Regions from separate parts of the Paenibacillus sp. FSL R5-0713 genome, predicted to be linked through region 3. Evidence: riboswitches for the same ligand, from Rfam matches in the RefSeq annotation. Region 3 holds a riboswitch; each other region holds the start of a gene.

Region 1 (10,929 bases), 270 kb from region 3:
TCTCGCAAGATGCCAGGTTGGCCAAGCGTATCCAATACGCCCAGAAAATACTCTGATTCGCGGATCAAATGCAAAATAAGTACTTTGGCAAGCGGAACAACTTGCACCGCAGCACTTTGCTCCAGAAGAACATACAGCTGTTTGATGAACTCTCTCGATTGCTGCCGAGCAGCCGACACAAGTTGATCGATACAACGAACGATGTAGGGAGCAGGCGGATGGGTTGCGGGCAATAGTTGTTTTAACAGCTGATTCGCTACTCGCTCAGTGTTCGCAAAGGTAGCCTCCCATTCCTCTAAAAGCTTGACGTATGGGGGCTCCAGATCGGGCACCAGTGCATGAATGACGAGTGTATGTTCTTTCTCCTGCTCTTTCCAGAAACGGATTTCTTCCAAGGTCCGCAGAGGCAGCAGGTGACCATATCCATCCCAGTTCATATATGGTGGGCCTCCTTCAGTTGAATTTCATCGCATATGTAGACCGTTGCTTCATGCGTCCCAAGAGTATATTCCGCCGGGCTGTTGTCCTATGAGTGCAAAAAAAAGAGCCCCTGAGGGGCTCAAGAATCAACGGAAAATCCGATGATTGAAATTTGGTTATTCTCCACTATTCGTGTTCTGCACATCGTCACTGCTTGTTTTCGTTACATGACTCAGGAAAGTCGAGACACGGCGCAGATATTCCTTTGGATGCTCCCGGAAGATCAACTCATGGTGTGCATCCTGGACGATCCATACATCCGAGTACGGATTGGTCTGGTTGGCGGCGAGCTGTTCTGCAATCGGGTAAGGCGCCTTCTCATCTTCCGTACCATGAATGAAGAAAATCGGGAACGGATAATCTTCCTTTTTCACTTCCTGGTATGGAATCTGCTGCAATCCAGTACCATTCAGAACAGGGAACAACAGTTTCATGATCTCCAGTGTAGGCTGACGCGGCAGATCGATCTGGTTATGAATGTTGTGGTACAGCGTATCCGGCTCAAGCAGGAACGTACTGTCCAGAATCATCGCATCCACTTCCTGTGTAATCAGTCCGGTTTGAAGCGCCGTACCGGCACCCATGGAGAAACCCCAGACTACCAGTTCCTGCGCACCGCGCTGCTTGGCGAACTGGATGGCACCCAGCAATTGCTGTGACTCAGCCTTGCCACCTGTGGCTACAGCTTTGTTCACCTGTGAGGCGAAGCCATAATCGAACATGACCACATTGAAGCCAAGTTGATGGGCATAGTGTGCCAGGTCATACATGGGTACCCATGTTTCTTCACGATTGGCACCATAGCCGTGACTGAAAATAATCGTTTTGCTTGCGGCATTGTCAGCAGGGATATACCATCCTTGCATTGTCCGGCTGCCATCTGCTGCCGGGAACGTGATGTCTTCGTACTTCATATTCTTGGCCTGCATCGGATTGGAGAAGACAGGCGCTACAGTCGGGTTGGATAATACCCATGCGATGTAACCATGCAGTGCAATAAAACAAAACAATAGAAAAAATACAACGGAGAGCAGCAGCGCTACGATAATATGTTTGAACCGAATCAGCCTCGGTGATAGGGAAGAGGGCAGATCGGACACTTTTGTTTGCAGCGGGGCTTCGCTCTGGGATGTTGGATACATGAATGCCCCTCCTTTGAAGTTCAGTTGAAGATAACAACGACATGAAAAGAGAATTGCGTTTATTTCAGAGCCTGCTTCAGAGCGATATCTTAATGTAATATATCTTTATCGTATGTTCCAATATAGTCAAAGTCAATTGATTGAGGGCATTTGTTACGCAATTGTTATATAGTTCTTAAGATATATGGGTAACATTACCTTAGTGTGTAAATTACAGGGGATTAAGTCTTATAAAAAGGAAAATTTTACACGTTGGTCTATTTCAATTTTGGCTCTTTTTGGTTTACAGATGAGACCGTTTCTCATATAATTTATGTAACCAAGTTTCATGTGATGAAACATGAGGAGGGCATTATGCCATGGAAGATCGCAAGTTAACCGTCCGGGCTGTGGAACGGGCGCTGGATATATTATTATGTTTTACCACACGCAGTGATCTGGGACTCACCGAGATTGCCAGCCAGATCGGCCTGCACAAAAGTACAGTGCACCGCTTGATGGCTACACTGGAGGATCGAGGATTCGTAATCCGCGATGCAGCAACAGAGAAGTATCGACTAGGCATCCGAATCTGGGAGCTGTCGGCTCATATGTCCCGCAGTGATGATCCCGCTATTCTGCTGCTGCCTGCGATGGAGCGACTGAGAGATCGATTGGGGGAGACCGTGAGTCTGTACCTGCGGGATGGCAGTGAACGGATTCGGATTCAGGCGGTGCAAAGTGATCAGGCGATTCGCCGAGTCGCTCCAGTCGGTGTTAGACTCCCGCTGTCTGTTGGCGCATCCAGCAAAGTCTTGATGGCGTTTGCCACGGACGAGGATCGTGAGGAACTGATGAACGGGCCGGAGTGGCCGGTGTTTATTGATCCGGCGGTGTATTTGGCGCAAATGGGAGATATCCGGGATAACGGATATGCGACGAGTTATGAGGAGCGTGAGCCGGGAGCTGCAGCGGTATCTGTACCGATTATGGATCGCCGAGGCAATATTGCAGCTGCTCTCTCGGTCTCAGGGCCTGTCAGCCGACTTTCGCAGGAGACTTTGCACGAATACGCACCTGTGCTAAAGGAAGCTGCTACGCAGATGGGGCTCATGTTATCCTGATATTGATGTAAGGTTTTTCTCCAATTGGGTTGGTGTTCTGGAATATAAAGGTTGTTTTTATGTTCCGGTTGCGCTACTCTGTAATGGACGGCCCATCGGGGTCAGCTTCATTGAATATGAACAGCGGCTTATGTATGCCGCAACTTTTAACGTTACTGGGGGAGTCCGAATTGTCCGGACTGAGACGGAATCGCATGAGATTCCGGACCCTTTGCACCTGATCTGGATCATACCAGCGTAGGGAAGTAATCGGCGATATGACCACAACCACCACATGTGTGACTCTTGCAGGACTCCGTTATGGAGCTGCAACCAGGAGCATTATTGGTGATGGGCATTAAAGTCGGTTCCTTCGGGGGCCGGCTTTTTTTATATACAGTGGACGGGCGAGATAATACACATTCCATGGACTGTTTTTTCAATAACCTGCAAAAGTGGGCTTGGAGAGAGCAATCATTATAGATTTATGATCTGTGGTAACCTCCGTTCTGTCGTTAACTGTACATGAATAATGTCTCCCCCTTGGTCTGGTGTAGGATCGCTCTTTCTTCTCTGCGCTCTGCATGATTTGGGACAGGTGCGTAAGCGAGCTGATGACGATGCCAACCAAACCAAGTGAACGAACACGGAGGAGGAGACGAGCAAACATGAGTACAGGAAACCAAACGGGACAACAAGCGATGGAACAGGAACATAACGGTCAGCAGGTGGAAAAGGAAACAGGAGCGGCCGGACGGGTTCAGCCCTTTCCGGGTAGCCGCAAAGTCTACATTCAGGGCTCACGGCCGGACATAGTTGTACCGGAGCGTGAGATAGCCCTTCATGACACGAATACTCCCCAAGGGGTGGAGCATAACGAACCGCTGCGTGTCTACGATACGAGCGGCCCCATGACTGATCCCGAATTCCAGATGGATATTCGGAAGGGGTTACCCGCGCTCCGAAATCATTGGATTATGGAACGCGGTGATGTTGAAGCATATGATGGCAGAGCCGTTCAACCCGAGGATAACGGACTAAAGCCCGGAGGGCGGAGAGCCGGGGCAGAGGAATACCCTGGATTTCGGGGACAACCACTGCGTGCTCAGGCTGGGCGCTGTGTCACCCAGATGCACTACGCAAGGCAGGGCGTCATTACACCAGAAATGGAGTATGCCGCTATCCGTGAAGGGGTGGAACCGGAATTTGTGCGGCAGGAGCTGGCAAGTGGACGGGCGATTCTGCCATCCAACATCAATCACCCAGAGAGTGAGCCGATGTTGATCGGTCGTCATTTTCACGTGAAGATCAATGCCAATATAGGTAACTCTGCCGTATCTTCCTCCATCGAGGAAGAGGTTGAGAAGATGACCTGGGCGGTACGATGGGGATCGGATACCGTGATGGATCTCTCGACAGGTAAAAACATTCATACCACCCGGGAATGGATCATCCGCAATTCACCTGTACCGATTGGTACGGTGCCGCTGTATCAGGCACTGGAGAAGGTGAATGGCGAAGCGGAAGCGCTGACCTGGGAATTGTACCGAGACACGCTCATTGAGCAGGCAGAGCAGGGCGTGGACTACTTTACGATTCATGCAGGTGTGCTGCTGCGTTATATCCCCATGACCGCCAAGCGGATGACAGGTATTGTATCCCGGGGCGGGTCCATTATGGCAGCATGGTGCCTTGCGCATCATCAGGAGAATTTTTTGTACACTCATTTCGAAGAAATCTGCGAGATTATGAAAAGGTATGATGTGGCGTTTTCGCTGGGAGATGGACTTCGTCCAGGCAGCATCTACGATGCGAATGACGAAGCTCAGATGGCGGAACTGGCTACGCTCGGGGAACTGACGCAGATCGCATGGAAGCATGATGTGCAGGTAATGATCGAAGGCCCGGGGCATGTACCGATGCACAAGATCAAGGAGAATGTGGATCTACAGATGGAGATATGCCAAGAGGCACCGTTCTACACTCTGGGGCCACTGACGACCGATATTGCCCCGGGATACGATCACATTACGTCCGCCATTGGTGCGGCTATGATTGGCTGGTTTGGCACGTCGATGCTCTGTTACGTCACGCCAAAAGAACATCTGGGCTTGCCTAACAAGGATGATGTACGGGAAGGGGTTATTGCCTACAAGATCGCGGCCCATGCCGCTGATCTGGCGAAAGGCCATCCGCGTGCTCAGCGCCGGGATGATGCATTGTCCAAGGCACGCTTCGAGTTCCGCTGGCGGGATCAGTTTAACCTGTCACTCGACCCGGAACGGGCACTGTCCTACCATGATGAGACGTTGCCGGCAGAAGGGGCCAAAGAAGCTCATTTCTGCTCGATGTGCGGACCGAAGTTCTGTAGCATGCGCATTACGCAGGACATTCGTGCCTTTGCGGCGGATAAAGGATTGTCCGAGAATGAGGCTGTAGCAGCGGGCATGCAGGAAAAGGCTGAGGAATATCGGACACGGTCCTAGGCGCTGGTACAGCTTAACCTTGGCAATCTGAAATAGTGATAAAGCCGTTCTTCTCTGTCATTGCAGAGAAGAACGGCTTTTTTTGATTCAATGATATGATTTTAAACTCTATGAGCGCTCTCCGTGTTGTTCAAAACTAGCTTTGCGACTGTTCGTGGTCCATAGCTTATATAAAATGCCTGTGATAACAAATAGGAGGGCATCACTAAGTTTAGGGGCACCTCCGTATAGAAATGCAGAACAGGAAAAACCTACGATAAACAGAACAACAATATAGAGGAAATGCATATTAGTTCACCTCGTTAATTAGTGGTGTTAGTTAGTAAGTGAGTTCATTGCGGTGCTATGCCCAAATTCTTCTCCAAATGCGCCGCAAGCAATGCCAACGGACTATGGATCGCAATGCCTGTGTCTGCAGTAACCTGTGCAGCAGCGGGAGCCATAGACAGTTGAGCTGCCACTACCGTTTTACCCGGATACTGCTCAGCAATCTGCTGTAATCCCTCACGTACCGCTTCGAGATACCCTTGCTGATCTCCACGCATAATTAACTCAAACGTCCCAGGGATACACACCACTTCCGTCTGAGATGCCTTGGCAACGTGTGGCTGCCCATTCTCATCCTTGTGCTGTAACGCCTGATTCACCCGTGCCATCGTTCCTTCAATGGTTGCCGGGTTGGTGAAGGCTATGATGTAATCTCCTGGTACTCGCCGCAACTTCTGCAATAGCGGATCATCTATGCCAATCACAGGCACAGGGACCTCTGTGGCTTCCTGCTCCAGTACTGCCGCAAACAGGGTACACGTGACCAGAATGGCATCGGCATGACACTCGGCGATCCATCGGAGCGTCTGAGCTACTTTCTCGTGGATGACGACATCGGAAAAGTCAGCGTCATGTTTAAGACGATCCAGGCCTGGATCGACGTAATGGACCAATTCAACTTCATAAGCAGCAAGCGTCTCTTCAATTAAGGCGATGTTGGAATAGTGAGCGTGAAAACAACCGATGGTGATCATGTGCTAAATCCCCTTTTACAGTTCGTATAATGTGATGGTAATCGTAGATATTTAAACCATTATAGAAACATGCCTGAGAACTGTACAGTTGTTTGCGATTCAACGCCAATAACCGTCCTCCCGCCAAGCTGCGGAAAGACGGTTCATAACCGGACTGGCAATCGTCCAGCTTTCATTTTATCTAAGGGAAGGAGAAGCATTTTTCTTCGCCATTTTTTGCTGTAAAATTTCATGAAAGGATAGACCTTGAGTGTTCTCATTCTCCTTTTTAGGAGCAGTGGTCGCCGTGTTGCGCGGATATTGGTGATGGTACGGGATCATTTGCTGAATAGGCATGCGGATCATCTTGGTTCCTCCTTTGAAGCATATTTGTGAATTATGTATTTCGACTGGTTACCCTGCCAGGTGCGCATATAGGTATATGTGACTTGTTAGACGAAATAGAAGAGTTTAAAGCGTAATTCCAATTGGATTGTAGTGATTTTACCCCGTATTCAGGAGATGTAAACGGTTTTAGGGAAATTCAGGAGTAAAGAACCTGATTTGAAAGGTTTTGTGTGGGAGGATGGAATCGGTTGTTATGTGAATAGTCCCAATTTTAAGGAAGTCAATGGTACCCGCTTATGAGGCATATTGTCTGGTTGAATAGGTAGATTACATGCTAACTAACTTGGTACTATAGGCGGTTGTATCACGGGAGGAACATCAAAAAAACTGCCGGGTGAACTCGGCAGCTTGCATGATATGCAGAAGGATGTGAGGAAAATTAGGATCCAGTCTGAGTTGATATAGTGTTGGTTTTATCTACTATCTCGAACGGCGATGTATATATCGACTTGTACATTTTCGGGGTTCAGGCTGCGTTCATCATACAATTCAAAATCTCCGGTGAACGTACGATCACTTTGCTTCTCCCATGCCCATACGGCTCCCCAGGCTTCGTGAGCAACCTCTGCCATTGGCCCTTTTCTGGAAGTGAATACGGCGTAAGTTGCAGGCGGGAGCAGAATGTCGTCCAATCCTTCAGGCAATGATTCCTCCGAACTGATCTCATGCCCTACCAGTATGGTGTACTCTCCGTTTATGCCATCGGTATAATTCGTGTAACAGCCATAACGAGCAGCTTCGGGTGCAGGGAGGTGCTCTGAGGCAAAATAATTGTTCCAGAGACCTTGGATACAGCCTTTGCCACTAATCTCAATGGCATTGGTTGTGCGGGCGGATATGCCGGCCAGGCGTTTGCCTGGGAGTGTGACATAACGAACGGGCTGGGCAGATAACGATAGAGTTGTTGTAACCTGACCCGGTATAGCGGAAGTGGCAGAGTTTTCAGCCGGAGATACTTCGTGTTGATCCGTTGTATTCGTGCGCCAACGTTTCAAAAAAGGAAGCTGATTACGCAGCATCGAACGAGCGGATTCCTCATCCATGCCCTCGTCCTTCAGAATGGCGGTGCACATCTCCGTCATGCCTTCAAGCGAGATTCCTGGCTGTGCAAACTTCCCATCCTTGTAACAATAGATACAGTACTCACGGGTTGTGCCTCCATCTGCCTCCGTTCCGAATTGGGCAGGGGTGGTGAGTGGCATGCCGCAGCTTTGACATACAGTAACGTTCATCTTTTATTCCTCCTTGGGTATATATGCAACTTCAACCTGAACATATTTGAAGTATACGGGGAGGAACTGGACAGCTGTCTGTCAGGTTTGAGCGGAGGTTTTATAATTTTGAACAATTTGTTCGGCTATACGGCACACATTATCCCGAATATGCAACGGTTCCAGCACCTCAACATCCGCCCCAAAGCCCAAGATGAAGCCGTACAGCCAGTTATCTTCTGGAAAAGCGACCTGGCTGATATAATAGCCGTTCCCGTCAGGCAATACATTTTCAATACCGAACCATTCCTCTGCAAGATGATGGACACGGGCATGGAATCTCAGGGTAATCCCAATCTGGTTGTCTGGTCGGCTCCATTCCTGCTGCCACGGTCGGTCTTGAAGGTTGATGGATTTTCGTTCAAAGTGCTCTGCAGCAAGAGAGACGTCTTTCATACGAACCAGCTTGAACATGCGGAATTCATTTCGTTCATGGCAAAAAGCATACAGATACCACGCGTGCCTCTTCAGTACAAGCGTGTGGGGTTCAACTGTACGATAGGTCTGTGCACCTTCGGCGCTGCAATAGGCAAAATAAATGCATTGAAGCAGATCGATTCCCTGATCAATAACTTTTAATTTCTGTTGTAGCGCTTCAGGGTGCGTCCATGTTGAATGATCCACGATGAATCGGTGCGTGCTGGCTTGAAAATCTTCATTTTTGGCTTCCGGAACGATACTGCTTAGTTTCTCCACCAGTAGTTCACGTGCAGCATTTGTATGTGAGGTGGATATGCTGCGCAGGGCGGTGACGATGGAAACAAGATCCTTGTCGGTTAACAGATTGCGATCCAGACGATACCCTTCCGCCAGACCGATGCCTCCGCTTGCTCCCTGATAGGTCACGACCGGAATCCCGGCTTGTCCCAATGTGTCGATATCCCGATAGATCGTCCGGATGGAAACTTCAAACATATCGGCCAGGTCTTTTGCCTGTAATCGCCCCCGGTTGATAAGCAGTACAACGATGGCTAACAAACGCTCCAGTTTCATAGCTACCTCTTCCTTTTTTTATTTGTGTTTATATAAATGAGCTATTTCTTTTACACTTGAACGGAGAGGACAGAAAAAACCTGGAGAAGCGAAGCGCTCGCCTAAAAGCTTTCTGGAAGGAAGCTTCGGAAGCATACGCTATCACCGGATTTTCCCCTTTGGAAGAGGGAACATTGCTTTCAATTGTTTATCTTGTACTTATCTGTTAGATTCATAGGTGTTATATTGCTCAGCATCCCATATAGGAGTGAAATAAGCAATGAAGCGAATTACGATTCTGATTGCGGACGATGAAGTAGAGATCGCGGATCTGGTGGCTTTACATTTACAAAAAGAAGGATATCATACCGTCAAGGCATCTGACGGACAGTCGGCACTACAGGCGATTCAGACATATGCCATTGATTTGGCCGTACTGGACATTATGATGCCGGGTATGGACGGGTACGAGGTGACTCGTAAAATACGGGAGCAGCATCATTTCCCGATCATTTTCCTGAGTGCCAAAACCTCGGACATGGATAAAATTACGGGGCTGGTGATGGGTGCCGATGATTATATGACCAAACCGTTTAACCCGATGGAGCTTGTAGCACGCGTGAATTCTCAATTGCGGCGCTCATTGCAATTCAGCCAGTCCACAGCGGCGGTTCAGCGCTCGATTCTGGAAAAGGGCGGACTTGTCATTGTACCGGAGCAGCATAGCGTGACGCTTTACGGTAAACCGCTGGAGTTAACACCGAAGGAATTTGATATTTTAGTGTTGCTTGCGAGCAATCCAAAACAGGTCTTTAGCGCAGAAAGCATTTTTGAAAAGGTATGGGGAGAGGCTTATTTCGAAAGTGGCAATACCGTTATGGTACATATCCGGACGCTGCGCAAGAAGCTCGGAGAAGATGTGGACAAGAACAAGTTTATCAAAACCATCTGGGGCGTGGGGTACACGTTCAATGACTAAACGCAGAAGCTTTCGCACAACGATGATTATGCTGGTCGGTCTGAGCATGCTGTCTTCTGGCGCCGTAACATTTATCGTGTACAGGCTGTTGCAGATGTATTATGCAGGGGTCAGGAGAGAAGATCCGCTGGCGGAATATCGTAATATCATGAGAAGTATTGGCGATCTATATGTCTTTATGCTGCTCTTCATCCCGCTTGCAATTTTGTTTTTCTACTTGTTTACAAGACCCTATGTCACGTATTTCAAAGAGATTTCCGCAGGCATTAATCACTTGGCGAATGGAGACTTTCAGCATCGTGTACAGATTTCTTCGAAGGATGAGTTAGGTACGATTGCGGAGGATGTGAATCTGGCAAGTGAGAAGCTAAGGGAAGCGGTGGAACGAGGTGACTTTGCCGAGAACAGCAAAGACCAGCTTATCGTAAACCTTGCGCATGACCTGCGAACGCCGCTGACCTCTGTGCTTGGATATTTGGACCTGCTCATGAAGGATGATCAGCTGACAGAGGAGCAAGTAAGACACTTTACATCGATTGCATTCACCAAATCACAGCGTCTGGAGAAGCTGATTGATGATTTGTTCGAAATTACCCGCATGAATTATGGCATGTTGCCTATAAACAAAACACGGCTGGATCTTAGCGAACTGCTGAAGCAGATGAACGAAGAGCTCTATCCTGTATTTGAAAAGAATCATCTGATTACCCGGTTGAAAATAGACACTGAACTTACCATCTCCGGTGATGGTGAGCTGCTGGCTCGTGTGTTCGAGAATCTGCTGATTAACGCTGCACGGCACGGCAAGGACGGCATGTACGTGGATATTAACGGATATCGTGAAGCAGACCGGATCATTATTCAGGTGATTAACTATGGGGGACATATTCGTCCGGAAGAATTGCCGCATATCTTCGATATGTATTACACAGGAGATCGTGCCCGAACCCCTCAAGAGGGTGGGACAGGCCTTGGCCTATTTATTGCCCGCAATATTGTAGAGCAACATGACGGTACGATTTCGGCCCAGAGCGATGTGGTACGGACGCAATTCGAAGTTCGTTTGCCGGTATTCCAATAAGGTTCAACGTATAATTTAAGAAAAACT
Region 2 (10,929 bases), 500 kb from region 3:
TCGCTTCTGTGGCCGCCAGCGCACGAGCAGCTTCTCCAGCAACGCGATGAGCAGGAAGAGCAGCAAGCTGAGCGCGACAATAATCATGATTGCCACGAATAAGCGATCTGTGCGATAAGCTGATTTTTGCAGCATCATATAATAACCAATACCCTTGTCTGCACCAATCCATTCGGCAATGATGGCACCCATCACGCTATAGGTAGCGGCAATTTTGACACCGGAGAACACGGAGGGCAGGGCATGGGGTAGTTCCAGCTTCCAGAAGATATGACGACGTTTGGCACCAGCCATGCGCATATAGTTCATCATCGCTGCATCTGTACGGGTCAAGCCGTCCATGGCCGCCACCGCAACGGGGAAAAAGCAGACTAATATGATGGTAATCAGCTTGGGCAACAGCCCGAATCCGAACCAGATTAACAGGAGCGGTGCGAGCGCGATGGTCGGTATGTTTTGACTAAGAATAAGTAAAGGATACAGGGCTGACTTGAGAAAAGGCACCAAATGCAGCACCATTGCAATCAGTAATCCAACCGCTGTTCCAGCGGCGAATCCGATCAGGGTTAACTGAATGGTTGCGGAGGCATGCATGCCCAGTCGCTCCGCTTGGGATGCCGCTTCGCGGGCGATATCGGACGGTGCGGGCAGCATCCATTTCTCGATGTGGAACAGGGATACAGCTCCCTGCCATAACGCTATAAAGAGAATAACCGCCACGAAGGGCGGCCATACACTTTTGAAATAGGCATTCATTAGCGGTACTTCTCCGTCAGGGTATCCATGCTGAAGCCAGTAGGGCTATGGGCGATTTTGATCTGGGAGATGATGCTTGGGCTGCCAGCCTCGACGAGTACTTCGTGCATTTTGCGGACAACCTCCAGCAGTTCCTCCAGTTCCCCTTCCATCGTGGTGTCGAGCGCGTTCACCTGATATTTCAGGCCAGATTGCTGAATAACTTCAATGGCGCGATCTACATAAGGATATGAGTTCTCGCCATTTGGCGTTTTTGGAATAACCTGAATGCTAAGTAATGTGCTTGCCATGAGAGATCACGGCTCCTTTCGTGATATATAAAATGAACTAATAACGGTTACACTTGCCACTTCGATGACAGAATAACCTTCCAATCGCTGTTATCCCCAGATTTTTTTGATTCCCTTTCTCTAAAGGGAAAATCCGGTGATAAAGGCGACCGCTTCGCTTTTTCACGTTATTTCTGTCCTCTCCGTCCTCGTGTAAATATTAAGTTCGTTTTATATGAGATATTTTATTGGGGTAAAAACGCGTTCGTATATGCTTTGCTCACGTCAACCTGTTCATCCAGCAGTTTTTTGCTAAACATCCAGTCGGTGTAGTTCTGCCACACTTCCTGTTTCTGTTCTCCCCAGCGCGGGGCGTCATCCGTGTACTTCGGACTCAGCCATTTCTGGCTTGCCAGTACCAATTCCTTGTCCAGATCCGGTACGGCCTTGATCAGGATATTCGCTGCTTCTTCGGGATGATCAATTGCGTATTGATATCCTTCTGAAGTGGCTTTCAGGAATGCTTTCACCAACTCAGGGTCGTTCTGAATGGTCTGCTCGTTCGTTACGAGAACAGGCGTGTAGTAATCCAGTGCATCTGAATAATCCTTCACATATAACATGTCGATCGGTTCTCCGCGTAGTTCAGCTTCAATCCCCGTCCAAGCGTAGAAAATCCACGCGAAATCAATATCCCGTTTTACAGCGGTGAAAAAGTCAGCGTCACCCATGTTAATGTTTTTCACTTTGGATACGTCGGCGCCTTCGCCTTCCATAATGGATTGCATCACGGCTTCTTCCACTGGGGAACCCCAGCCGCCATAAGTTTTGCCTTCAAAATCTTTCGGTGATTTAATATTCCGATCTGCCGGAGCAGCAAATCCGGATGTATTATGCTGAATAACTGCTGCGATGGAGACGAGTGGAACCCCTTGTGTACGGGCTTGAGTTACACTTTCCTGATAACTTACGCCAAATGGCACTTCATTGGAAGCAACCATCGTATCGGCGCCGCCGGCACCTGGCTGAACAATCTCCACATTCAAGCCTTCAGCCTTATAAAAACCTTGATCTACGGCCGCATACAAGCCGGTATGATTCGTATTTGGTGTCCAGTCGAGCACCACTTTAACATCCTTGAGGGCTGCGTTGTCACCTTCATTGCTGCTCTCCGTATTCGTGCTGCCGTTCTGTTCAGCCGGGGCAGCTTCTTTACCGCCACATGCGGCCACAGTCACCAGTAGTACACATAAGAGCAACAGTCCCATTGTTTTACGCCATTTCATCTGTGATTCTCTCCTTCGGTATGTCCGGCCAGTGGCACGGGTACTCCTTGGCTTCATATCCAAGCTTCTTGCATAAATCGACAGATTTATACCAGCTATGATCCGGATAACGTCACTTTTTTTAGCTCTCTGGCTATATAAAAGAACATTAAAAAAGCGCCCCGTAATCCGGGACGCGTGCAGGCGTTAGAGAGGTGGCGTTCAGCCATAGGGCTGTGCCATTTCGATATACTCCGATTCCTACGCTGGCATGATCCAGATCAGGTCTAAGGGTTAGTATCTTGGTGGGATACACTCTCAGCCGGCCAATTCCGACTCCCCTGGGAAACTATGAAGTTACGGGCATTACTAGGTGTAATTATAGGCCAGAGGCCCAGTCGTGTCCAGTCAGGAACTGGATGGGAACGGATTTCCGGTCATCGTCTATTTGCTTCTAAGCCGCTTTAGTTTTTGATCGTTTGGCCTTGAGCCGAGCAGCTTGATTCATTTAAACAACATAATTTAGGTACAAAAGGAGATAGTACTGCTATACCAATAAATACTTTTACATAAAAATGGGGGAGTACTGAATGATCCTTAAAACCATAATCGCAATGATTCTGTGTTATAGTGCCTACGTTTTTTTCACAGCCTACCTTTTATTTTTGGTTCCGTCTCCATCTGCTATCGAAAATACGGATATGCAAAAATCGTTAACAGAAGGAAGTACAACAGATCGCGTTATGCTCCTGGAGGACGGCTTTCAATCGGGACAGGTGAGAATCCAGACCATTCGAGAGGCAAAAACAAGCATCGACCTGGCCTATTACTCCATTCAAAAAGGAAAAACATCTCAGATTTTTTTTGCTGCTTTATTCGATGCGGCTGATCGGGGGGTTCAAGTTCGAATCATTTTAGACGGGATTTTTCACAGCATGCGCGGAGAATTGCGTGATATTCCAGATGCCATTGCAGCTCATCCCAATGTGGAATTAAGATATTATGAACCACTCCACCTATTTATGCCATGGACATGGCATAATCGTCTGCATGACAAGATCCTTCTTGTCGACAACACATATGGCATCATTGGCGGCCAAAATATTGGTGATAAATATATGGCATTGCAACCCCCAAAAGACTATGTTTTTGATCGCGATGTCCTTGTTTACAATGCAAACGATAATACGAACAGCACGGTTGTTGAAATGAAACAATATCTAGATCAGTTATGGAACCATCCATTCACCAAACCAGAAAAACATGCAAAACGTCAGCATCATGCAAAAGGGTTAAAAGAGCTGGCTCAACTGGCTGAGTTATATAAAGAAGCACAAGATCAGAGCGATCCTTTTGTTAAAGTGTTGCCAAAGGAATGGGTTCAAGGAGCGCTTCATTCCGACCACGTTGCTTTCATTCACAATCCAATCAAAAGGCTGTATAAAGACCCGATCATGTGGAGGACATTTGTTCATTTCGCCAATCAAGCAAACTCGAAAGTGTACCTTCAGACGCCATATGCCATTCCCACCAAAAAAATGGAGAAAGCAGTACATCTGTCGATGAATCCAAAAGCAGAATGGGTCATGCTAACCAATTCAATCCAGCAGACCCCTAACCCTTTGGCTTTCGCGGGATACTTAAGCTCTAAGGAACGGTTACTTGATACCAGTCTGGCCATATATGAATACGAAGGCCCTTATTCCATACACGGCAAATCATTTGTCATGGATGATTACCTCAGCATGGTTGGTTCGTATAATCTTGATCCCAGATCTGCCTTCCTAAATACCGAATCCGCTGTGGTCATTTCCGGTTCTGCATTCGCCAACCAACTTACAGAGGCTATGGATATCAAACGTGCACATAGTACACTTGCGGTTAAAGATGAACATCCAGCAGAATCTACGAATCAGAAAGGCTCTATTTTCAAACGAATAGCAATCACAGCGTTATCCAAACTGTCTTTTCTCTGGAAATTTATGTTGTAGAAAAAAATCGTATTCTCTTGAGCTTAACTTTTTCTCCGGTTTATCAAAACTTGAAAATCAGATTTGTTCACGGAATGTTCACTTATGTGGTGGGGGTCATCATCTCTATAATTACGAAGGTAAACAGAGAGGATGAGAGAATTGCCAACGAGCAAGAAGGAACAAATTATTTTCGGCTTAATGATGTGTACAGGAATGGTCCTGGTGATGATGACTTTCAATTTGTGGCACACTGGGATACTTGGCAAGTTGTCCCCGCTTGAGATCCTGTTTCAATTCCTATTGTGTTTTGTCATCGCTTTTCTGGTAGAGTCCTTCATTGTTGGCCCAGTAGCGAGAAAAATTGCATTTTCCTTACCTTTTGACAAGTCCAACAAGATCCTTGGTGTGCTGGTCATGTCATTTTTTATGGTGATTGGCATGGTTCTGATCATGTCTTTGTACGGAATGATTTCAGCGTATCTTGCGGACCAATTAAATGGGGTATCCGTACTTGGTACGTACCTGCATACAATCGCTCGTAATTTCAGTCTGGCACTTCCATATCAGTTGATCATTCTAGGGCCGCTCGTACGATATGTATTCGGTAAATTCATCAAGAGCAACGGGCATATAATGCCTACTGTTAACAAAAGTGTGTAATTCCGATGGCCTTAAAGTATTTCCTGGGCAATCTTGTGCAAATGAATAGATCGTAACGAATCGAGAACACTTTATTAAGTCGGTTCTTGGGGAATGAAAAATCTAACGAATCTCAGCGGCGTTAATATGCCAAAAAAATGCAACAAGACCTTGATTTGAAGCTAATTATCTACAATAACTTCTCTAAGGTTCGTTAGATTTCGAACATACAGAAATGGAGCGGAATAGCGTGTGCTGGGTTCGTAAAAAACAGAGTAACGCTACCAAAAATGTCTACCGTCAAGTCATGACAGTAGACATTTCGATTTCTTTAATAGGTAATTCTGATTCTGTGGCTCTGGACTGTATCACCCATAGCTGTTAAGTTGCTGGATCGACCACATGTTTGTTCTGCCACTGGTACGTGATCACGCTAATGACAAGCAGGCCAACTGCAAAGATAGCAAGCATCCATGCAGACTGATTAACCTCCAGATGATCAAGACTCCATCCCGTGGTCAAAGGCAAAATGGCACCGCCAACCCCACCTGAGGCAATCAAAATGCTGGGTGTGGATTCTTCGGTTCCAGGCAGCAGTTTACTGGCGAAGACTAGGGCAATCGAGAAAATGCCTGACATGGCAAGTCCGAGCAGCAAGATGATGAGAAACGCAGACCAAATTTGGTCTGTAAATGGAAACACCATTAACAAAAGCACAGATGCAAGACAACTGTACAGCACATAGACGCGGTACTGGAATTTCTCTGCGATATATCCCGCGAAGAGTCGTCCTACAGACATGGCAATCCAGAAGCAGGTGACACTAAGCGCTGCTCCGGCTTCCTTCATGTTCATTTTCTCAATCAGGATCGCTGGCATGAAGTTTGCAAGGCTCATCTCAGTGCCAACATAAAGGAAGAAGAACAGGACGAACAGTACCAGAAGAGTCAGGTTGCGTCCACGATAGGTTGGACCGTGTATAGGGGTATCTGCGGAATGCGGTTCACCTGATGCACCGGCAGTGTGAGTGTGTCTCGAAGCATCGGCTGGCTTTCGTCGCTCCAGAACCTTGTCCAGCTCACCGAATGATCCTTTCGCCCAGAAAGCAAAGGTCAGCGCTGCACAGATCGCAACAACGAGAAAGGATAAACGCCAGTATCCGGCAGCAATCAGACCGCTGGCCATGAGCGGCATGACCATCGCTCCGATCCCGAATAACACTTCCAGTCGGCTCATGGCAACAGCCGTATTGTCTTTGATTGCAGCGATGATAATGGTGCCAATGACAGCTTCAACCATTCCGAATCCGAAACCGGCAGCGGGTGCGATGACGTACATCCAGCCCCATGGCGGCAACAGCATGTAGGATAATTCTGCGATACAGAGCAATGCTGTCGCGATTAACAGGCCTCCCCTTTTACCAAAGCGTCGGTTCAGCCACGGAGATAACAATACACCGCCCAGGAATCCGGCAAATTGAGCGAAGATCAATGTCCCGCCCTGGCTATAATCTTTGCCGTAATGTTCCAGTGCAACGGGCAGAATGGAACCAAGCACAACGTGGGCAAGTCCAATGAGGAAATAGGAGAGACACCCGATCCAAAGTAATTTTTTCATAAAGAACTCCTTCTACATATATACATAAATTGAGGATCACAATAAAGCGCAACCATGAAGACAAAGTCTATCATAACAGGACAGGTTACGTTGTGCCATGAATTCCTGATCGATACTAAAGGTTGCAATCTGGTCTATCGTTCGTATATACTGAGACACAACAATTACAGATCGGACCATGCCGTTGATGAGCATCCAACTCGGAGGCGTTTTCGCCAGGGGAGCGATATTTCCCCAAGTTAACCGGAACCGCCCGTTATCGCGGACCAAGAGGCTGGAAGCAGGATATCCTGATTCAGCAAGTTGGGTGGCACCGCGAGCAGAGCGCTCCTCGTCCCAAGGGATGAGGGCGCTCTTTGTATTTTTACAGCCAAAGGAGACGGTGACCATGTTGGAAATGAAGTGGATTCGGGCACACGCAGAAGAGGTTCAGGCGGCAGCAGACGGGAAAAAAATCAAGATTAACATTCGCACATTGCTGGAGCGGGATGAGGAACGCAGAGCACTTTTGCAGGAATCGGAAGAAGGGCGCAGATTACGCAATACGTTATCCGCAGACATCGGCAGACTCATGCAAGCCGGGAATCGGGAAGAGGCCGATGGTTTGCGGGCGCAGGTGAAACAGATCAATGAACAGTTGGAACAGGTGGAAGCGAAGCTCGCCCCTGTGCAGGAGGAAGTAACCAGGCTGCAATGGCTGGTACCTAATATCGTATCCCCGGATACCCCGAAAGGCACGTCGGATGCGGATAATGTGGAATTGCGACGTGTGGGAGAGGTTCCAACGTTCGAGTATACCACCAAAGATCACGTGGAACTTGGGGAGTTGCATGATCTGATCGATATTCCCCGTGGCGTTAAGATTGGTGGTACAAGAAGCTATGTATTGAAAGGCGCTGGCCTGTTATTACATCGGGCAGTACAGCAACTGGCGCTGGATCTGTTGCTGAAGCACGGCTTTACACCAATGGAGGTTCCGCTGATGGTCAGGGAGGATGCGCTGGTGAACACCGGATTCTTCCCAACGGGTCGGGATCAGGTCTACGAACTCGAAGGGGAGAACAAGTGGCTGGTGGGGACTTCTGAAGTGCCGCTTGTCTCGTATTATGCGGATGAGATTGTCGATGTGAAGGAGCCGGTGAAGCTGGCCGCGGTATCGACGTGTTTCCGTAGTGAGGTTGGCTCCGGCGGACGTGATGTACGCGGATTGTACCGTGTGCATCAGTTTGCCAAAGTCGAGCAGGTCATTCTCTGTGCCCCTGATGCGGAAGAATCGGAGCGCATGCTGCAAGAGATTACGGGACACGCTGAGGAATTGCTGCAATTACTTGAACTGCCGTATCGTGTTGTCGCCGTGTGCACCGGAGATATGTCGCAGAAAACGTACAAACAGTATGACATCGAGACCTGGATGCCGAGCCGTGGTGCATATGGGGAAACCCATTCGTCGTCGAATCTGCATGATTTTCAGGCTCGCCGTTCGAATATTCGTTGCCTGGATGCCGAGGGTAAGTTGGCCTATTGTCACACGCTGAATAATACGGCGGTGGCATCGCCGCGTATCCTGATTCCGTTGCTTGAGAATCATCAGCAAGAGGATGGAAGCATTCGCATTCCGGTAGCCCTGCGGCCCTATATGGGAGGCGTGGAGAGCTTGATTTTGCCAGAGCAGGATGAAGTGAAGTAGAGAGGTTATGTGACGCTTTAGGCAGTAGAAAAGGGGATGTTCCACACGTCAAGTTACATGTGACGAGGGACATCCCCTTTTAAACGGTAACGCTATTGAATCAACCAATCCCCTAAAAATTTGTGCCAAATTTAACAGATTTGGTTAGTGCTCGGACCTAAGGTATAGCTTACTTTCTTGATCACAAATTTCTTCGTTATATGTAAGTAAATGAAATTATTTCTTAAATGTTAACGCAGCTTCCATTCACGCTCGTTAATGATTTCAATTTGTCCAGATTCAAGGGCCTTTTTGAAACGATTGCGGGCTGTTTTCATCAATAGAACCATTTCGTCTTCAGGACGAATCATGGTGGATGTCGAAGTGACGATAGCTTTCATACGTTTACGATTATTTTTAGGTGAAACCATATCAAGCAAATTCTTTTCGATCATACATATCCCACCCCCATCTTTTAGGTTTATTAAAACAGTATTACGCGACCTTCCCATATTATACAATGAAAATCATGAATTGTTCCAAGCCTCCCACTTACGTTATTCAACTTTATGCTAATCGTATCCGATATAATATAATAGAAGTAAAATATTGGATTATGGGAGATGGAGATAGAAATGAGTAGAATCAAACTGGCGCTTCGAGGCACGCTTGCTCTAATTATGACATTAACAATACTTGTCCCTTCGTTGGCCTTGGCGGCTACAGGTGATGTGACATCGATTGAAATAACCAATAACAGTCCGCAGAAGATGAGTGTATCCGAAACAGCTACACTTCAGGTGATGGCCACGGTAGAAGGTTTTGATAATAAGCAGGATGTTACCGAAGGCGTGACTTGGTCCACCAGTAATGCAGCAGTTGCAACGATGGTGAAAGGCAAAGTCAAGGCTGTGGCCGCAGGCGAAGCAACCATTTTTGCAGAAATAGACGGGGTTAAGGCCCAGTTGGTTGTGCAAGTTCAGGAGAAGATTAAAAGCATCAAAGCTTCACCAAACTCCTATAATTTTGTTAAAGGCAGTGAAAACACCCTCCCGAAAGTAAGCATTACACGTGCGAACGGAAAGGTAGAGGATGTGACGTCTGAGATTGTATGGTCGGTATCAAGTAGCGCGGCTGTGCTGGAAAACGGTAAAATCAAAGGCGTTACGCCAGGCAGAGTATTGCTTCAAGGCAAATACGGAACAACGATTGTGAAAGTGCCCGTTGCTGTGACGGACGAAATTACCAAAGTTGAGGTTACACCTGCATCCATGCAGCTGAACATCAAGAAGTCCAAAGCGTTGAAGGTGATTGGCACCTATGCAAACGGCAAGACGATCAACCTTTCAAAACAAGTGATATGGACCTCTTCCAATACAAATGTAGCTATCGTAAAAAATGGAGCAGTCAAAACGCTGACTGAAGGAAAAGCCACCTTGACAGGAACTTATCAAAATCAGACAATAAAGGCAGAGGTTACCGTTGTATCTTTGCTCAAAAAGCTGATTACAGGTCAGAAAAAACTGGTTTTATCCCCACAGGGAAGTACAACGCTGAGTGTGATGGCCCAGTATGATACGGGTAAAACCACTGTTGTGACTGACAGTGCGGTGTGGAGTAGCACAAAGCCGAGCGTAGCGACAGTAACGAATGGCAAGATTGTAGCTGTAGGCAAAGGTAAAACATCCATAACGGCTAAGTGGGGCAACAAAAAAGTGACCATCCCTGTTACGGTAAAATAAATTTATATATAATGAAGCACTTTGCATCAATCCAAAAATTCAGTACATCGTCACGTTAATAGCATTATATGATCAAGGGTATCAGACAATTAGGGGCGTAGACATACGCTCCTTTTTGGATATATAGAAATAGGGATCTGGAATGCCTTCTGTTTTAACAACAATATAACGGGAATGGGTGGGATGAATATGAAAGCTTCGATTATCAGCTCGGACCCTAACTCTAGTGATCTGGCCTACCTGAAATATCTTCTTCTATCCCTAAGTTCCATACTTACATTTCAACGGAGTACAACGATTGAATGCATGAAGCAACGCACCTATGAAAAATACAGAGAAGGTTACCATTTAAAAATGTCATGTGGAAGAGGAGATACCTGAATGACAGATCCAATGCAACCGGAAAACTGGCCTGCCTGGGCGACAGAGTCGGTAGAGATCGCTCCGCCCAATCCGAATTGGGACTTGCAGGCTCAGGAAGAAATTCGGCAACTTCAACACCTTTTAGAGCAATTTAATATCCATCAATTCGAACATATTGGAAGTACATCCATACCAGGGTTACCCGCCAAACCCATTATTGATCTGATGGCAGAGGTTCAGTCATGGGATGACATGGATCGGATTGCCGATCAGTTGAATCCGTTGGGCTGGAACTACGTTCCGCCTGAACTGGATGGTCGGGATTATAGACGATTCTGGGTGAAGGTTAAGGATGGCAAGAGATCTGTACACCTTCATCTGATGCGCCCGGGAGAAGAACGTTGGAATCGTCAAATGCAGTTTCGGGATGTGCTCAGAAAACGCCCTGATCTGGTGGAAGCTTACGCCGCCCTTAAGATGAAGCTTGCTGATGAGAATAAGGAAGACAGGGAATCGTATACCGCTGCCAAAACGCAATTTATTTTACAAGTGCTTGATGAAGGCGTGTGATTGATTGAAAAGCGTACTGATGAAAGACAGGCTAATCTATTTCTTTGCAGTCATGGTGACCATGGCGGC
Region 3 (10,929 bases):
GAAGGTCGTTCCACCATTTTGACGTACCAGCTTGCCGATATCATCTGCACGGAAATTTTTGATGTTAATCGTTCCGGCTGCATTGATCTGGAATACTTTATCATAGGCCTTATACGCCGCACCGCCGGTAATGTTGACCGTTCCGGCCGACTTCAATGTGAGTGCATCCTCACCCACATCCTCCCAGACTACATTTGATATATTACAGTTGCCATAACAGTGAACACCATCGGCAGCAGGGTATCCGATATTTACATTTTTGAGCGTAGCCCCTGCCTCCAGACGAAATACCGGTTTCTGATTCTCTGCTTGAGACCCGTCACCCAATGTGGAAGGATTGGCTACAAATGTTTTGCCTTGACCGTCATAAGTCGTGCCCGCTGGAACAATAATCGTTGAATTAACAACTGTAGGCGCAGCAGCAGCGGGAACCGCACCAAATATGGAAGCAACCAAACCAGCAGACAACAACAACGTCAACATTTTTTTCATTACTTTATTCCTCCCTTATTCTCTCGTTATGGATCGTGTACAAGCCTGTGCTTGTACTGAAAGTTCGCCAGAGGTGCACCTCTGCCCAACTCACAACCTAATCCTACCAAATAAGGAAGGTAACTAGAATAATCATTAGATCAGATATATCCTGACATCGCATAATGACTGTCATATCGGCATTTTTTGCAAGTCAGGATCTTTGAACAATATGCTGATATCAACCTCTGGTATGCTCATTTGTAACGTAAGTACCTCTGACTTTAATCCCCAGTAAACAAGAAAGATCACTACATTTGTCTTTCAAATGTGTGATCTTGAATGGCTTCCAGCTTGCTGTTATAAGATGTCAGGCTCCAAACCTCTGACGATAACCGCACTTTCGACACAACTCTTCCACAGCTTCCCGCTTGGAAAAGCCATATACCAGATTGTTCGCTCGCTCCCCTTCAATGATCTCTGAGAATGACTTCTCGTGCACATTACCCAGGTTAATCACACCCTCGCCATCGAGACAGCATGGAACCACCGTTCCATCCACTAGCACAGCCGCCTGACTACGCAATGCGTGGCAGAAGCCTTTGCCGTCATCTTCAGGTGCATCCAGACTTGGCCACTGGAACTCGTGGTCCTGATTCAGGTATACATTCGGAGCAATTTTGACGCCGCTGCCTGGAACCACTTTTTCCTCAATGCGGAAGTCCAGATTGAATTCACGTTCCAGCACTTCAAGGGTCTCCCGATTTCGATTCATCTGAGCATTCGTGAAGTTATCCTGCGTCAGATTCCACAGTCGGAATGAAATGATGACATTGTGCTTAACGGCCTCGTGTACAAAGGACAAAATATGACGCAGGTATCCGTCACGATCTGTTGAACCTTCGTGCCCATCGAAGCTGTGCAGGGAGAAGTTCATCTGACGCAGCGCCGGTTTACCAAGCAATTTATGCTGAGTCTTGGGCAGCAGTGTACCATTCGTTGTAATATTCACCTTGAGTCCCTTCTCGTGTGCGGAATCTAGCAGAAGATCTATTTTGGGATGCAACAAGGGTTCGCCTTTGACATGTAGATAAATATGATTGGTATGTGGTTTAACTTGTTCCAGTATATTGTTGAAGACTTCAGGGTCAATGAATCCTTTGGCACGCTGCGTCTGCGGACAGAAGCTGCAAGCCAGATTGCAGATACTCGTGATCTCAATATATACTTTTTTGAACGTTTTCAACTTGGGTCCCCATTCTGCCTAGGAGGGAGAACAATCCCACCTGCATTTTGTGATCCGGCCTGTACGGCCCATCCCTATTATATCGAGTTCATGAGCCAAGGTAAATCAGAGAACGGGTTTATCGGGTTGAGTCAAATGATTTGGCTAGTGCCAAATGAACAGATTCAATCGCATGAATATGTGTTGTATCAAATAATGGAACTTCTGAATCCTCTACTTTTACTAATAATCCAATTTCGGTGCAACCTAATATGATTCCCTCAGCTCCATCATCAACCAGCCTTTGGATCACCTTTTTATAATAATCCCTTGATAAGGGCTCAATTTTCCCTAAACATAATTCCTCGTATATTATTTTATTGACAACTTTTCTATCCTCTTCATTCGGTATCAAAACCTTAATACCATTAAATTCAATTCGTTTTTTATAAAAGTCTTGTTCCATCGTATATTTGGTTCCGAGTAAACCAACCGTACTTATATGGGACTTATGAATTTGATTTGCTGTTGCATCAGCAATATGTACGATGGGTAGTGTCACTTTTTCTTCAATATGTTTAATCACTTTATGCATCGTATTTGTACAAATTACAATCATTTCTGCTCCTGCCTTTTCCAAAGACTGAGCAGCATTCCCTAATAATTCACCAGCGCTTTCCCAATCACCTTCAGCTTGATAACGCTCGACCTCTTCAAAATTCACGCTATATAAAATGCACTTGGCTGAATGCAATCCTCCCAATTTATTTTTCACTTCTTCATTAATAATTCGATAATATTCTAACGATGACTCCCAGCTCATTCCACCAATAAGACCAATCGTTCTCATATTACACGTCCCCTTCCATTGATTACATCCCGAAAGCAGTGTATAGAAATTCAGTAGATATTGTATCGTATCTATTTCATTAAATAAACCTGCCACAGTAAGAGGAGTTGAGGAAACTGGAGCAATTCCGGCAACGGATTAATGCGTCTGCCCGAATAATCTGGCTGTGCAATCCTAATAATCCGAACGGAACCATTTTCAGATCAGTACTCACATTCTTTCTGAGCGCCCCTTTACATTCCACTTGCATGTGATATATGCTGAACACATAACTGCATATCTTGAACAATGCACTAGGGGAGCCTTACGGCTGAGACGAATCGAATGATTCGGACCCTTTGAACCTGATCTGGATCATACCAGCGGAGGGAAGTGGAGCGGCCTTTCAGTAAGCGGATTTTTTCATGTTGATGATGAATTTTAATGTGAATTGAACTTACAGACCCACTCATTTCTCCGGAAATGGGTGGGTCTTTTTCGCGTTCTGCGGGCAGATCAGCAGGTGTAATGAAAGATCCCGCAGTTTGAAGTTGAATTTGGAATAACAAGGGGGAACAGAACGAGATGGATAATAACATAACCATTCACAACATGAGCTACGCTTTCCCGGGAAAAAGGGATTCCCCCGTGCTCTCCAATGTGTCGATGCGTGTTACCAACGGCGAATTCGTCTCGCTCATCGGCTCCAGCGGCTCCGGTAAAAGCACCCTTTTCAAGCTGCTGGCAGGCCTGCTTGAGCCAACCCACGGAACCATTGAAATTCCTTGGGTCCCTGATGGAAAGCGACTGGGGCAGGTGGCCTACATGCCGCAAAAGGACCTCCTGTTATCCTGGCGAACCGTCATGGAGAATTGCATGCTCCCCGCTGAACTTGCTCCAGGGCGACAGGATAAGGGAAAAATTCGCGCAGACATTATGGCAGGGCTCGACAGATTTGGCTTATCCGGCTACGCGCATGCTTACCCGGACGAGCTGTCGGGTGGCATGCGCCAACGTGTCGCGCTGCTTCGTACTTTGTTGACAGGTGGCCAACTCTTGCTGCTGGATGAACCATTCGGCGCACTCGATGCCTTAACCAAACGCGAGATGCATCGCTGGCTACTGGAGCTGTGGGAAGATCTGGGCAAAACCGTGTTGTTCATTACGCATGATATTGAAGAGGCCCTGCTACTCAGTGATCGAATTATCCTGTTAACTCCGGGGAGCCAAGGCCAACCGCTACAAGATTTGACGGTACCTTTGCCACGTCCAAGACATTCGGACATGATCTACGAACCGGCGCTCGTTCAGATGAGACGACGACTGGAGGAACAATTGCATGCGAGAGAATAACTTGGGAAACTGCATGAAGAATAGCGTAAGGCGTTGGCTTGACCGTTATGGTCTGTTTCTTTGGCTCCTGCTCTTGCTGCTTGTCTTCTGGGAGTGGATTGTGCGTATGGGATGGGTGCCCTCCTTCATCATTCCAGCCCCAACGGCGATTGCCAACTCCCTGTATGAGCATCGTCACCTCCTGCTGGCTACACATCTGCCTGCTACCTTGATGGAGGTTGTTGTTGGTTTTGGCTTGTCCATTGGTGCCGGGATTGCACTTGCAACTGGTATGCATATGAATCGGTCGATTGAAAAAGCGTTATATCCCTTCATCGTAATCAGTCAGACGATCCCGTTGATTGCCCTGTCCCCCGTCTTCATCCTATGGTTTGGCTACACGCTGTGGAGCAAAGTTGCGGTGGTGTTCCTGATCGCTTTCTTTCCCATTGTGGTGAGTACCTACGATGGACTTCGCCAAGGCGATCCAGAGCAGCGTGAACTACTGCTCACCATGGGAGCCAGCACGTGGGATATTTTTCGCAAACTCCAGGTTCCACTGGCACTTCCCGCCTTCTTCTCGGGGCTAAAGATGTCTGTGGTGTACTGCGTGGTTGGTGCAACGATAGGCGAATGGCTCGGTGGCAGTAAAGGTCTCGGATACTTCAGCCGCCGCATGTCCAGCAACATGAACACGGACGCGATGTTCGCCGCTATTGTGCTGTTATCCCTGCTCGGGATCGTTTTGTTTGTACTGATTGCCTGGCTGGAGAAACGGTTTGGCACTCGGCGCCATGAAGCGAAAAAATAGCTGGATAAAACGTAGAGAGAATTTAGATTTTAGATGTTACTACAAGAATTACGCTCTACACAACATAACTTATGCACCATTTCAGCAGCTAACTTCAATCAGTACATTGTCACCTTATCCGTTAACATACTGCTGTCCATTTTCTACAAACCCAAACGATGAAATGAGGAACTTCATTTATGACTAACAAAGGTATATACTCCCTGCTTCCCATTATGCTCATAAGCCTGTTGCTGATCGTTAGCGGATGCGGCAACACGGGTGCTGGCAAAAACACGCCAACAACAGAATCGGAAACCAATGCACAGCAAGCAAACTCGCCTGTAACAGAACCAGCATCAGACACCAAAGATAAACTGTCCATCATGCTCGACTGGTACCCCAATGCAGTACATTCCTTCATCTATGTAGCTCAGGAAAATGGATACTTTGCAGACCAAGGTCTGGATGTCGACATTCAGATGCCTGCGGATACCAATGACTCACTCAAACTTGTTGCTGCCGGTAAAATCGATCTGGCTCTAAGCTATCAGCCTCAAATCTTGCTCGCGCGTAGTGAGAACATTCCTGTACGTTCCATTGCTGCTGTTGTTCGCCACCCGCTCGTACATCTGTTGACCGAAGCAAATGGCAACGTGCGTTCACCCAAAGACCTTGAAGGAAAGACGGTTGGCTATTCTTCGATTCCGCTGTATGACGCGATGGTACGGACGATGATCAGCCAAGATGGTGGCAACCCAGACAACATGAATCTGGTCGACGTTGGATTCGATCTGATTCCTTCCCTGGCTTCCGGACAGGCGGACGCGATTATGGGTGGTTTTATTAACCATGAACAATTGATTTTGGAGAAAGAAGGCCATGCCATGAAATCGATTAACCCTGTCGACTATGGCGTGCCTGATTATTATGAATTGGTCCTGACTGCAAGTGAAGCTGGTATGGAAGCCAAAAAAGAACAACTGACCCGGTTCGTCAAAGCGATCCAGGAAGGACAGAAATATGTCACGGAGCATCCAGAAGAAGCCTTGAATATTCTGCTTGCTCATGAGAATGAAACATCTCCGCTTGACCCGGAGATCGAAACCAAAAGCCTGGCTATTCTACTGCCACTCATGAATGAAGAAGGTCAACCGTTTGGTCGGCAGGAAATGGAGTCGTGGGAGAATGTACGTGCATGGCTCGTTGCAACTGAAATGATTCCTGAATCGGTGAAAGCCGAGGATGCGTTTATTAATCTGCAAGGAGAGTAAGTAAAGAAAAGCCACGAGGATAAAGGGAAAGTGACTAAAAGAAAGGGATCGGCAAGTAAGAGGAATGAATAGAAAGTTAGCAAGGACGTGGCGTTAGGGGCAACAAGGTTTGCAGTATGTAAAAGGTTTCCGTAATGGAACTGGCTGGAGCAAGGAGTGGAGAATCATAATCTTTAACAATTCTACGTGACTTGATGTGCAATTGAGTACCTTGATATGCATTTGGGTGGCATGATATGCGATCGAGTACCTTGTATGCGTTTGGATGACATGGTATGCGATCGAGTACCTTGTATACGTTTGGATGACATGGTATGCGATCGAGTACCTTGTATACGTTTAGGCGGCTTGGAGCTATGCATTTGTTCATGTACATTAGCGCACATCTTCAAATCTACCGGGAGCTGAATCGCGTCCTAATGTGTTCGGAGTAGAGCATGCGGCGAGCGCTAACGAATCTGAGACGTCTTATTCGAGGATTTAAAGTAGTCTCAGAAATCTAAGGAATCTGAGACACGCAATATTAGAATAAACAGCCGTTTGCATCGTTTTAATCAAGGAATTCAGGGAAATAACGTGTCTGACGTTCCTTACATTTCAAAAGTAGGATTTGATTAGCCAAATAAGATGTCCCGGGTTCTTTAGAAACACCGTCTAAACCTGCGGAAGGAATTCGCCAAAAGAGCTACCAGCTTGGTTTAGGTTTGGGTTTCAAGACTATATTTGAACGCCAAGTCCTTCACTATACTGCTTGCCTGAATTAGGAGACTTACCCTGGGTTCACTTTCTGTATATTGCGTTGTTTTACTGTTGCATTGTTACATTGCTGTACTGTTGTACTGTCGCGTTTTTGTATTATTACTATTTTTTGCGAATTACATTTTTATGTGGCTCTACCTTTTAGCTGTTTCAATCAAGGCTAGATATTGATCGTTTGTTCTTCCATATCCAGTTACATTAATCCATCTTTATTGCATTATGAATTGGATTTATCTTTTACATCTGCTTTTACCGCTGTAACGTCTCTCGGTGTCTTTACACTATTCGCCCTGCTCAACACGGAGACTCATATCCTATTATTCTGTTGAGTGACTCTGCATATCAGGCTTCTGCCGGTGGCGTTACTTCAAAACAAGGAGGAAATTATATGTCTTATCTGAAACGTGTTCGTACGCAAAATCCGCTGGTACACAATATCACCAACCTTGTCGTTGCTCCCTTTACAGCCAATGGTTTGCTTGCACTTGGTGCATCCCCATTTATGGCTTATGCTCATGAAGAGGTCGCTGATGTTGCCAAGATGTCAGGAGCCGTGGTGCTCAACATTGGCACACTCGATGATAAAATCGTTCAGGCCATCCGTCTGGCAGGCCAATCGGCTAATGCGCATCATGTACCTGTGGTGCTAGATCCCGTCGGCGCAGGCGCAACCGCCTATCGTACAGAAACCGTTCAGATGCTCGTTCGTGAGCTTCGCCTCACGGTACTGCGCGGCAATGTGGCGGAGGTTGCCAATGTCATCGGTGAGAGCTGGAGTATCAAAGGTGTGGACGCGGGATCAGGTGAGGGTGACCGGATCGGCATAGCGGAGCGGGCAGCGCATAAACTTGGCTGTGTCGTGGTCATTACCGGTAAAGAAGATATCATTACCGATGGACAATCTACATTCCTCACGAGTAATGGACATGCCCTGCTCACTCAGGTCACAGGTGCTGGCTGTCTGCTAAGTTCGGTGATTGGCGCTTTTACAGCCATTGCGGAATCCGAAGACGATCTTCCAGGCAGTGTTGTTGAAGCACTCGCTTTTTATGGCGTAGCGGCTGAACTGGCGGCAGAGAAGACGGCTCATCAGGGGCCGGGCAGCTTCCAGATTGAATTCTTGAATCAACTGGCACAAGTAACACCCGACCTTGTGGCAGAACGCGCACAGATTCGTCTGATCCGTGGAGGTGTGGTATGAGCATTCCTCAAGCCCTAACCATTGCAGGCTCCGATAACGGGGGCGGTGCAGGAATTCAGGCTGATCTGAAAACATTTCAGGAGCTTGGCGTATACGGCATGACGGTTATCACCGCTATTGCTGCACAAAATACAACAGGTGTACAGGGAGTCTTCCCCATCCCTTACGATGGCATTGCCCAGCAATTGGACTCAACCGGAGAAGACTTTCAGCCAACTGCGGTGAAGACCGGCATGTTATATAGTGCCGAGATTATTCGACTCGTCGCTGAGAAGTGGCAGCAATATGATTGGTCTAATCTGGTCATCGATCCCGTGATGGTCGCCAAAGGCGGAGCCCCCCTGCTCCAGCAGGAAGCTGTACAGGCGCTGATTACAGAGCTGTTGCCCCATGCCCTGATCACAACACCTAATATTCCGGAAGCCGAACTGCTTACCGGAATGTCCATCACGAATCTTAGTCAGCGGGAAGAAGCCGCGAGACGGATTGTACAAATGGGCTCGACGTATGCTTTGGTCAAAGGTGGTCATGATGAAGGAAGTGGCATGATCGTGGATGTAGTCTACGATGGGCAGTCTTTTCATTATCTGGAGAATGTTCGTGTGGTAACACGTCATACACACGGAACGGGATGCACATACTCTGCTGCGATCACCGCAGAGTTAGCAAAGGGTTCACCTGTTCTGGCTGCCGTAACGACCGCGAGAGCATTCATTCAGGCAGCCATTGAAGACGAGCTGGGGATTGGGGCCGGACATGGGCCAACAAATCATTTTGCGTATCAGCGCAGACAGCGGGGTGAGCAGTGATGCGCCCTTGGGATGCAGAAGCGGTACAACGTGCGATGCAGGTGTATTTGGTCATGGGCAGCGTAAATACGACGCAAGACCCCGTCGAGGTGCTGCGCCAAGCCATTGCTGGCGGCATTACGCTATTCCAGTTCCGCGAAAAGGGAACTGGCGCCCTGATCGGCGAAGCTCGCATGACGCTTGCGATGCGGCTTCGCGAGGTGTGCAGCCAGCACGAGGTCCCGTTCATCGTGAACGATGATGTGGAGCTGGCTGTAGCGGTGGAGGCCGACGGCGTGCATGTCGGCCAGGATGATGCGGACGCGGCGCTGGTACGCGCCCGCATTGGCGCTGGGCGGATGCTTGGCGTATCCGCCCACGCTGTGGATGAGGCGCGCCGTGCTGTGCAGGCGGGCGCCGACTACCTTGGCGTCGGGCCCATGTACCCGACGCGCTCCAAAGCGGATGCCCACGCTGTGCTGGGCCCCGCAGGGGTGGCGGAACTGCGCGCCGCAGGCATCGCAGTTCCGATTGTGGGTATCGGCGGCATTACGCCCGATACCACGGCCGCCGTGATGGCGGCTGGAGCCGACGGCGTAGCCGTCATCTCCGCCATCGCGGGCGCGGCCGACGTGTGCGCAGCGGCTGCGCAGTTCGCTGCGGCAGTGCGCGGGATGCGGGCGTAGCCCTGCTTCCCTGCACAGCCAGCCCGCGGGCTGCACCGAATACATGGTGCAGCCACAACCCACAACCAATCGCTCTCCTCTCCATAACAGAGGAGCTCCACAACACCCCTACGGCGCGGCAGCAGCCCATGTCTTCGACAGAAGCCCAGCCGCCACCCTACAGTGACTGAATAATGCAATTATTTCGTCCACCTATTCACATCTAGTCATATCTAGCCACATTCCAATCAGCCCTAGTCACATCCAGTAACCAATCCATGATCAAGATGCAGCTTCCTGCCGCATCTTGTTTTTTACATTTTCAACTGTTGACTCTCACGTAACGTGACACTGTACAATCAGTGTTGTAAGGAGGTTTCACTCATGGCCATGAAGGTAAAAGAAGTTGCTGAACTTGCCTCAATCAGTGTGCGCACACTGCATCACTATGATGAGATCGGGCTATTAACTCCGGACGAAGTAACTGCTGCCGGGTATCGATTATATTCAGACGCCAACCTGGAACGATTGCAGCAGATTTTGTTTTTCAAGGAACTCGACTTCTCTCTGAAGGAGATCAAAAACATTATAACCAACCCCTCCTTCAACCCGGAAGAAGCACTTAAAATGCATCGACTTATACTGCTGGAGAAGCGCCAACGCTTGGACCAGATGATTGCTACCATTGATAAAACAGTCCTACACGTGAGAGGAGACATTAAAATGACAGCCAAAGAACAATTCGAAGGATTTAATTTTAGCCAGAATCCGTATGAACAGGAAGCGCGCGAACGGTGGGGAGACCATGCTGTAGACCAGGCAAATCAGAAGCTGTACAGTAAATCAACCACGGCGCAGAAAGCGCTATCCGATCAAATGAACGAAATTTACAAACATCTGGCTTCACTTCGTCACACAGAACCGGCATCTGCGGAGGCACAGTCTGGCATCAAAGAGTGGTACACTTGGCTAAACCAAATGGGAAGCTACTCGCCTGAAGCCTTCAGAGGACTTGGTCAGATGTACGTGGACGATGAGCGCTTCACGCGTAATATTGATCAGTTTGGCGATGGTTTGGCAGTATTTATGAGAGATGCTATGGCTGTATTTGCTGACCAAAACAAATAATATAGCCCTGTCTTCAAACACAAGCAATATATTCAACTCTCATTGCCATCAGATGAGCGCTGTAAACGATCGTCTGTAACTTGGACCTCTGTCCTATAGTAGTAAACGTTATCTCTCGTCATCAGCCTTATTCGCTGTATATGAGATCAGGATATTATAACCTTCCTCCTGCGTTGGTCATATCGTTCTTGGAATTAACCTTATGAACAAGCTGGATATATCCTAGGTACGTTGCAAATAATTTGATCCATTCAAGTTATTACATCAGTTATGAGCCATAACCCGCCTACAGCCTAGTAAATACATAAAAGGACGTACGCCCTCTCAGGCGTTACGTCCCTTTTATGTATTCAAGTACCTCAGCCGCAATGTGAACTAGCCTAACTGCTGATCACTCTGAGTACTTTATGAATATCTTTTAAAGTAGATGCTCTTTACTACTTTCTGTTCCCCGTCCTTCGATATAA

Evidence for each region. A riboswitch is a leader RNA that binds a small molecule or an ion and turns the genes downstream of it on or off. The one in region 3 is predicted to bind thiamine pyrophosphate.
Region 1: linked by a shared signal. The riboswitch ahead of thiC (phosphomethylpyrimidine synthase ThiC) and the one ahead of MKZ12_RS04450 (ABC transporter ATP-binding protein) in region 3 are both predicted to bind thiamine pyrophosphate.
Region 2: linked by a shared signal. The riboswitch ahead of MKZ12_RS02315 (ABC transporter substrate-binding protein) and the one ahead of MKZ12_RS04450 (ABC transporter ATP-binding protein) in region 3 are both predicted to bind thiamine pyrophosphate.

The regions. Positions count from the first base shown of each region.
Region 1 is NZ_CP150229.1:706,192-717,120, forward strand. It holds gene MKZ12_RS03315 (Fe-Mn family superoxide dismutase) at 1-437, opposite strand, end outside; gene MKZ12_RS03320 (alpha/beta fold hydrolase) at 597-1,622, opposite strand; gene MKZ12_RS03325 (IclR family transcriptional regulator) at 1,982-2,725, shown strand; TPP riboswitch at 2,873-2,986, shown strand; gene thiC (phosphomethylpyrimidine synthase ThiC) at 3,406-5,190, shown strand; gene MKZ12_RS03335 (hypothetical protein) at 5,523-6,212, opposite strand; gene MKZ12_RS03340 (hypothetical protein) at 6,390-6,557, opposite strand; gene MKZ12_RS03345 (zinc ribbon domain-containing protein) at 7,013-7,831, opposite strand; gene MKZ12_RS03350 (YafY family protein) at 7,913-8,863, opposite strand; gene MKZ12_RS03355 (response regulator transcription factor) at 9,123-9,821, shown strand; gene MKZ12_RS03360 (HAMP domain-containing sensor histidine kinase) at 9,814-10,902, shown strand.
Region 2 is NZ_CP150229.1:478,225-489,153, forward strand. It holds gene MKZ12_RS02305 (ABC transporter permease) at 1-756, opposite strand, end outside; gene MKZ12_RS02310 (thiamine-binding protein) at 756-1,046, opposite strand; gene MKZ12_RS02315 (ABC transporter substrate-binding protein) at 1,271-2,311, opposite strand; TPP riboswitch at 2,531-2,643, opposite strand; gene MKZ12_RS02320 (phospholipase D family protein) at 2,881-4,281, shown strand; gene MKZ12_RS02325 (hypothetical protein) at 4,489-4,923, shown strand; gene MKZ12_RS02330 (MFS transporter) at 5,284-6,519, opposite strand; gene serS (serine--tRNA ligase) at 6,908-8,206, shown strand; gene MKZ12_RS02340 (hypothetical protein) at 8,437-8,640, opposite strand; gene MKZ12_RS02345 (Ig-like domain-containing protein) at 8,821-9,927, shown strand; gene MKZ12_RS02350 (GrpB family protein) at 10,309-10,860, shown strand; gene MKZ12_RS02355 (DUF2809 domain-containing protein) at 10,865-10,929, shown strand, end outside.
Region 3 is NZ_CP150229.1:978,797-989,725, reverse strand. It holds gene MKZ12_RS04465 (pectate lyase) at 1-492, opposite strand, end outside; gene MKZ12_RS04460 (radical SAM/SPASM domain-containing protein) at 842-1,717, opposite strand; gene MKZ12_RS04455 (aspartate/glutamate racemase family protein) at 1,836-2,546, opposite strand; TPP riboswitch at 2,832-2,934, shown strand; gene MKZ12_RS04450 (ABC transporter ATP-binding protein) at 3,111-3,878, shown strand; gene MKZ12_RS04445 (ABC transporter permease) at 3,865-4,668, shown strand; gene MKZ12_RS04440 (ABC transporter substrate-binding protein) at 4,848-5,921, shown strand; gene thiM (hydroxyethylthiazole kinase) at 7,069-7,881, shown strand; gene thiD (bifunctional hydroxymethylpyrimidine kinase/phosphomethylpyrimidine kinase) at 7,878-8,690, shown strand; gene thiE (thiamine phosphate synthase) at 8,690-9,355, shown strand; gene MKZ12_RS04420 (MerR family transcriptional regulator) at 9,719-10,462, shown strand.